Bradyrhizobium diazoefficiens: one gene and its partner. The protein of the gene in region 1 interacts with the protein of each later gene in a pairwise test. Links are inferred from orthologs where the notes say so. Each region holds a gene or a part of one and is shown on either strand. Other genes may lie near its edges. The genes, in order: rfaD and JJB99_RS23830.

Evidence for each region.
Region 2: the proteins of rfaD (region 1) and JJB99_RS23830 interact in binary tests that used the Escherichia coli proteins (3 or more experiments, as listed by UniProt). The link is inferred for Bradyrhizobium diazoefficiens from one-to-one orthologs.

Annotation. Positions count from the first base shown.
Region 1 is NZ_CP067100.1:2,990,161-2,993,248, forward strand. What follows is about bases 200-2,968. They hold rfaD (ADP-glyceromanno-heptose 6-epimerase), read left to right. Parts: upstream 200-978; coding sequence 979-1,959; downstream 1,960-2,968. Other genes in these bases: waaF (lipopolysaccharide heptosyltransferase II), read right to left, coding at 200-819; rfaE1 (D-glycero-beta-D-manno-heptose-7-phosphate kinase), read left to right, coding at 1,973-2,968. Outside these bases: more of waaF, read right to left, coding at 1-199; more of rfaE1, read left to right, coding at 2,969-3,088. UniProt on the Escherichia coli protein: Catalyzes the interconversion between ADP-D-glycero-beta-D-manno-heptose and ADP-L-glycero-beta-D-manno-heptose via an epimerization at carbon 6 of the heptose.
Region 2 is NZ_CP067100.1:4,979,859-4,983,087, reverse strand. Bases 258-3,167 are described here. They hold JJB99_RS23830 (enoyl-CoA hydratase-related protein), read right to left. Parts: upstream 2,155-3,167; coding sequence 1,360-2,154; downstream 258-1,359. Other genes in these bases: JJB99_RS23820 (MarR family winged helix-turn-helix transcriptional regulator), read right to left, coding at 3,007-3,167; JJB99_RS23825 (SDR family oxidoreductase), read right to left, coding at 2,229-2,990; JJB99_RS23835 (acetyl-CoA hydrolase/transferase family protein), read right to left, coding at 258-1,342. Also shown: JJB99_RS23840 (3-keto-5-aminohexanoate cleavage protein), read right to left, coding at 1-83; more of JJB99_RS23835, read right to left, coding at 101-257; more of JJB99_RS23820, read right to left, coding at 3,168-3,229. UniProt on the Escherichia coli protein: Converts o-succinylbenzoyl-CoA (OSB-CoA) to 1,4-dihydroxy-2-naphthoyl-CoA (DHNA-CoA).

The DNA of each region.
Region 1 (3,088 bases):
CAGGCCGGAATCGTTGGTGATGGCGACGCCGGCGGCGGCCATCGCCAACACGCCGTTGCGCAAATCGTTGCCGGTGAGGTCGCGGACGCCGGGGCCTCCCGCCGCGACGATTTCCTGGGCGAGGCCCTTTTCCGCGGGGCCGCCGACCACCCAGACCTCGAGCCCGCGCTCAACCAGCAGGCGGGCGGCCTCCGAATAGTAGGTCCAGCGCTTTGAGACGCCGACCGAGCCGGGGGCGAGCGCTACCGCGGCCCCGCCACGGATGCCATTGGCCTCGCGCCAGCGGGCAATCTCCTCGGCCGGGACCCGCAATTGCGGCACCGGCCATTCCGGCGGCAGGGGGGCGCCGTCGGGCTGGGCCAGGGCGGCATTCTCGTCGATGAAGCGCGGGAGCTTGCTCTCGCCCCAGCGCCAGTGGTTGATCAGGCCGAACCGGAACTCGCCGACCCAGCCGACCCGTTCGGGGATGCCGGCCAGCCTCGGCGCAATGGCTGCCTTCCAGGTTCGGGGCAGCACCAGGGCGGTGCCGTAGTTTTCCGCCCGCAGCAGTTTTGCCAGGCCGAACTGGCGACGCACCGCGAGCCGGCTGCGCGGCAGGTCCCAGACGATGCCGCGGCGGACCCCGGGCATATAATCGACCAGCGGAGCACATAGGGTCGTGGTCAGAAGGTCGACCGGCCTGTTCGGCCAGCGCTCCTTCAGGACCCGCACCACGGTATGGTTCCGGACGAAATCGCCGATCCACATATAGGGAATGATCAGGATCGGGCGCGTGTCGTCCCGATCTGCATTTCCGCTAAGTTGCGAATCTTTGTTCATTCGTTAATTGGGCCAGGAACAAGCTGATGTTGGCGGTTCGGTTAGCCGCTCCGGGCCGGCAGGTAAAGCCACACGAGCCCGAATCCCAAAACCGCTTACACTTTGGTGGATCATGCGCTAGGGCAGGACCAGACCACAAAATCGGGCAGGGATTTCTGAATGTTGCTGGTGACCGGCGGGGCCGGTTTTATCGGATCGAATGTCGTCGCCGCCCTGAACGAGGCCGGCCGCAGCGATGTCGTGGTTTGCGATCTGCTCGGCAGCGACGGCAAGTGGCGGAACCTCGCCAAGCGGCAACTCGTGGATATCGTCCCGCCCGCTGAATTGCTCGACTGGCTGAAGGGCCGCACGCTCGATGCCGTGATCCATCTCGGGGCGATCTCCGAGACCACCGCGACCGATGGCGACCTCGTGATCGAGACCAATTTTCGCCTCTCCATGCGCCTGCTCGATTGGTGCACGGCGAATGCTGTGCCGCTCATCTACGCGTCCTCGGCGGCGACCTATGGCGACGGCGCGGAAGGCTTCGATGACGACGCCTCGCTGCCAGCGCTGAAGAAACTGCGACCGATGAACCTCTACGGCTGGAGCAAGCATCTGTTCGATCTCGCGGTCGGCGAGCGCGCCGCGAACGGCGATCCGCTCCCGCCGCAATGGGCGGGCCTGAAATTCTTCAACGTGTTCGGCCCCAACGAGTACCACAAGGGCACAATGATGAGCGTGCTGGCGCGCCGCTTCGACGACGTCAGGGCGGGCCGTGTCGTGCAACTGTTCAAGTCGCACCGTGAAGGCATCGCCGACGGCGATCAGCGGCGCGATTTCATCTATGTCGACGACGTCGTCCGCGTCGTGATGTGGCTGCTGGCGACGCCGTCGGTCTCAGGCCTGTTCAATGTCGGCACCGGCAAGGCGCGCAGCTTCAGGGACCTGATGCTGGCTGCCTATGCCGCGCTCGGCACCAGGCCCAATATCGAATACATCGACATGCCCGAGCAGATCCGCGGCGCTTACCAGTACTTCACCCAGAGCAAGGTCGATCGCCTGCTCCGCGCCGGCTATAACGGCGGCTTCACGGCGCTCGAAGACGCAGTGAAGGCCTATGTCGGGAATTATCTCGACCGACCTGACCGCTTCCGCTGAAATCATAGGACCCATGGCGACGCCCATTCTCGATTTCGATTCCCTCGCGCAGGCCATCTCAGGCCGCACGGTGCTGTGCATCGGCGACATCATGCTGGACGAATTCGTCTATGGCGAGGTGTCGCGGATTTCGCCGGAAGCGCCCGCGCCTGTCATCGCGGCACAGCGCAGCGAAATCCATATCGGCGGCGCCGGCAACGTCGCGTGCAATGTCGCATCCCTTGGTGCGCGCTGCGTTTTCGTTGGGCTGGTCGGCGAGGACGATGCGGGCAAGCGGCTCGCCTCCGCGCTGGCGGAGCATGGGGCAATCGAAAGCGTGCTGGTGTGCGATCCCTCACGGCCGACGACGCGAAAGGTCCGCTTCGTCTCCGAGCATTTCTCCACCCATATGCTGCGCGCGGATTGGGAGCAGGTGTTAGCGGCCTCCGATGACATCGAGACCAGGCTGATCGAGGCGATCGTGGCGCAGATCGCGCGCGCCGACATCGTGCTGCTCTCGGACTACGCCAAGGGCGTGCTGACCGCGCGCGTGATCCGCCACACGATCGACGCCGCGCGAGGCGCCGGCAAGCCGGTGATCGTCGATCCCAAGAGCCTGAACTGGGCGATCTATCGCGGCGCCACGCTGCTGACGCCCAACCGCAAGGAATTCTCGGAGGCGACGCGAAGCCGCGCCGATACGCCGCAGAGCATCGTCGATGCCAGCGAAGACGTGATACGGCTTGCCGATTGCGAGGCGATCCTGGTCACGCAGGGCGAGCACGGCATGACGCTGGTGCCGCGCAGCGGCGAGGCGGTTCATGTTCCGGCTTTCCCGGTCAAGGTGCGCGATGTCTCCGGCGCGGGCGACACCGTTGCCGCGGCGCTTGCAGTGTCGCTTGCGGCCGGCGCGGACTGGGACACCGCGCTGCGCATGGCCAATGCCGCCGCGGCCGTCGCCGTCGGCAAGCAGGGCACGGCCAGCGTTAGCGTGGCCGAGCTGCGGCGCAAGATCCTGCCGCATGCCTATCTCGCGGCCGAGGAGAAGATTGTGCTCGAGCCTGATGCGCTCGACGCGCAGCTTGCCCAATGGCGCAGGCAGGGCCAGCGCGTCGGCTTCACCAATGGCTGCTTCGACATCCTGCATCCC
Region 2 (3,229 bases), 2.0 Mb from region 1 along the record:
GTCACCGGCAGATGCGGCGACATCGACGGCGTATGGATGGAGCCGGTGATGGCGCAACTGATGATGACTTTGTTCTTCGCCATGATGTGTATCCTCCCACTTAGAATCTGGACTCGAAGGCGGTCCAGCTGTTCGACAAAGTGTCGCGATGATGTTCCGCGGCAATCTTGATGAGGGCCTCGGCCCGGTCGCGATGAGAGAGCCCGCGGAGGTCGGCCGCGCCGTTCTCGGTGACGATGATGTCGGTGTCCATGCGCCCGAGCGATACGGGACCGGCGCCGCCATTCGGTCCGACGATGCGGCTGATGGCACCTCCGGCGGCAGTCGCCGGAAGTGCGATAATCCGCAGACCGCCGCCGCACCAGGCGCCGCGCGCAAAGTCCGAGGCGCCGCCCGGGCCCGAGGTGAGGCCTTGAGCCGTCATCTCGGCATAGACCTGACCAAACAGGTCGACCTCGATCGCGGAATTGACCGCCACGAACCGATCGATATCGGCGACGACCCTCGGATCATGGGTGCTGGAGACGGGCGTGAACGCGAATGAGGAGCTGGAGACGGCGGAATAGAGCCGTTGAGAGCCGATGGCGACGCCGCCGGTGACAGCGCAGCCGGGGGCGAGGGCACCTGCGTCAGCGAGATCGAGGACAGCATCTCCGATCAGTCCGGAATGGATCCTGATGTCGCGGTGGCGGGTCAAAGCGTGCAGCACTGCGGTCGGGATCTTTCCGAGGCCGGTCTGCACAGTCCCGCCGTTCGGAATGAACCCAGCGACCTGGCTGGCGATGGTTTGGGCGACCGGGTCCGGAGTGCCCTCGGTGAAACCGAGCAGGCGCTGTTCTGCCTCGATCACCGCTTTCAGCTCGGAGAAGGGAATCCCGTGATGGCCTCGCGTTCTCGGCATCAGCGGATTGATGTGCGCGATCCGAACGGGGATGCGAGGCCATACGTCAACAAGAAAGTCCGCAATCGGGCCAAAACTGCACAGCCCATTTTCGTCCGGCGGGGCCACCATGAAAAGCGCGGCGTCAATCTGGATAGTTCGCAAGCGGGTGAGAATATCGCCATAACAAAGCGGAAAGAATGAAACCGCTGCGCCCGCGGCCTTGAGCTCGGGCGTCATGAAGAACGTCTCCACCCGACAGCGTGGATTGGCGAGGTAGGTCCGGGTGTTGAGGTTGGGGACGAAGATGCCGGTAAACGTCATTGCCCCGAGGGCTTCGCCGGCGCGCATGACCGCGTCGGCGAGAAGGAGAGATTCACCGGAACACGCCGCGACCAGGGTGCGCCCGGCCGGGGGCAGGACGGAAGCGAGCGAAGCAGAGTCAATGTAGCGCGGCGCCACGCTCGCTCTCCCGCCGATCACTTTACGTATTTATGGAAGTCGGGCTTGCGCTTCTCGTTGAAGGCACGCACACCTTCCTTTGATTCTTCGGTCTCGTAGAATAGCTTCACGGAATAAAGCGCGGCCATGCTGATGCCGCGAATGTTCTCGCTGTCGGCATTGAAAGAACGCTTGGCGAGAGCGAGAGCCGTCGGCGAACGCTCCGCAAGTGTGTCCGTCCAGATCTTGACCGCGGCATCCAGCTCCGCCGTGGGGACCACCTTGTTCACAAGGCCCATTTCGTAGGCTTGCTGTGCGCTATAGCGCTCGTTCAGGTACCAGATCTCTCTTGCGCGCTTATCGCCGACATGCCGGGCGAGCAGGGCGGTGCCCCAACCCGGATCGACCGATCCGACCTTCGGTCCCACCTGGCCAAAAACGGCGGTGTCCGCCGCGATCGTGAGATCGCACAGAGTCGCGAAAACATTGCCGCCGCCGATGGCAAAGCCGTTCACGCGGGCGATCACCGGCTTCGGAACATCGCGGATGATCGACTGGAATTCGTCGATGGGGAGACCTACGATGCCACGGCCATCATACTGCCCTTCATGGGCGCTTTGATCGCCGCCGGTGCAGAAGGCCTTGTCGCCAGCCCCGGTCAGAACGATGCTCGACACGCCCTTGTCGTCGCCGGCGATCTGGAACGCGCGGATGAGCTCATCGATCGTCTTGGCGCGGAAAGCGTTGTAGAGCTTCGGGCGATTGATGATGATCCAGACGGCGCGATCGCGCTTTTCGTAGATGATGTCTTCGAAGGTCGGCAGATCTGTCATGGTTTCCTCTCTTGCGCGCACGACAGGGCGCGCTGCTGCGTCGAAGGTCAGGATGGTGAGGGCCGCGGTCGCGGTCAGATCATGTTCATGCCACCGGCGACGGAGATGGTCTGTCCGGTCATGAACCCGGCATCATCGGAGGCGAGAAATGCGACGATACCTGCGTAATCCTCGGGTTCGCCCATCCGCTTGAGCGGGATGCCGCGAACCATCGCGTCTTTCCATTTCACGGCCTGCTCGCCTTCACCAAGAACGGCCGCCATCATGGGCGTGTTGGTCGGGCCGGGGCAGACTGCGTTGAGCAGAACGCCCTTGCTTGCGAGTTCTCGCGCCACCGACTTGGTGAAGCTGATCAGCCCGCCCTTGCACGCCGAGTAGACGGCTTCGTTGCTGGTGCCGACGCGGGCCGCATCGGATGCGATATTAATGATTCGCCCGGCACGGCGTTCGACCATCAGCGGTGCGACGATGTGATGAGTATTGAGCGGGCCAAGCATATTGATGCGAATAATCTTGTCCCAAAGTGCCTGGTCGGTCGCGAGGAAAGGCATCGGCTTGTCCCAGCCGGCGTTGTTGACCAGGGCCCAGATCGGACCTAGCTCGGCCTCCACTTTGCCCACGGCAACCTTGACCGCAGCATAGTCGCCAACGTCTAGCGCGTAGGTCTTGATGATGGTTCCGGCACCCGCCAGCTTGGCAGTCTCGGCACCGGCTTCGGGCTTGAGGTCGAAAACCGCGACCTTGCACCCTTCCTGCGCGAGGCGCAGGCTGAGGGCCCGGCCAATGCCTTGTCCGCCGCCCGTTACGATCGCTACCTTGTCCTTCAACCCACGCATCGCATGTCTCCGTGTTTCATCCCATGAGGTCCAATTCGGCGCCTTCGGCCTCTTCAGCTTCACCGCCCAGCATCTCAAGCAGCGTATCTTTGAGCGTGCGCAGCGTATCCGCTGCCTGGTTCAACTGCTCCTCCGGTACGCGGTTGAGAATTTCGAGTTCGACGGTCTCGACGTGCTCGCGAATTGTGTTGACCATTTTGGCGCCGGCGCGGGTCAGATAGACGCGCCGGGCGCGTCCA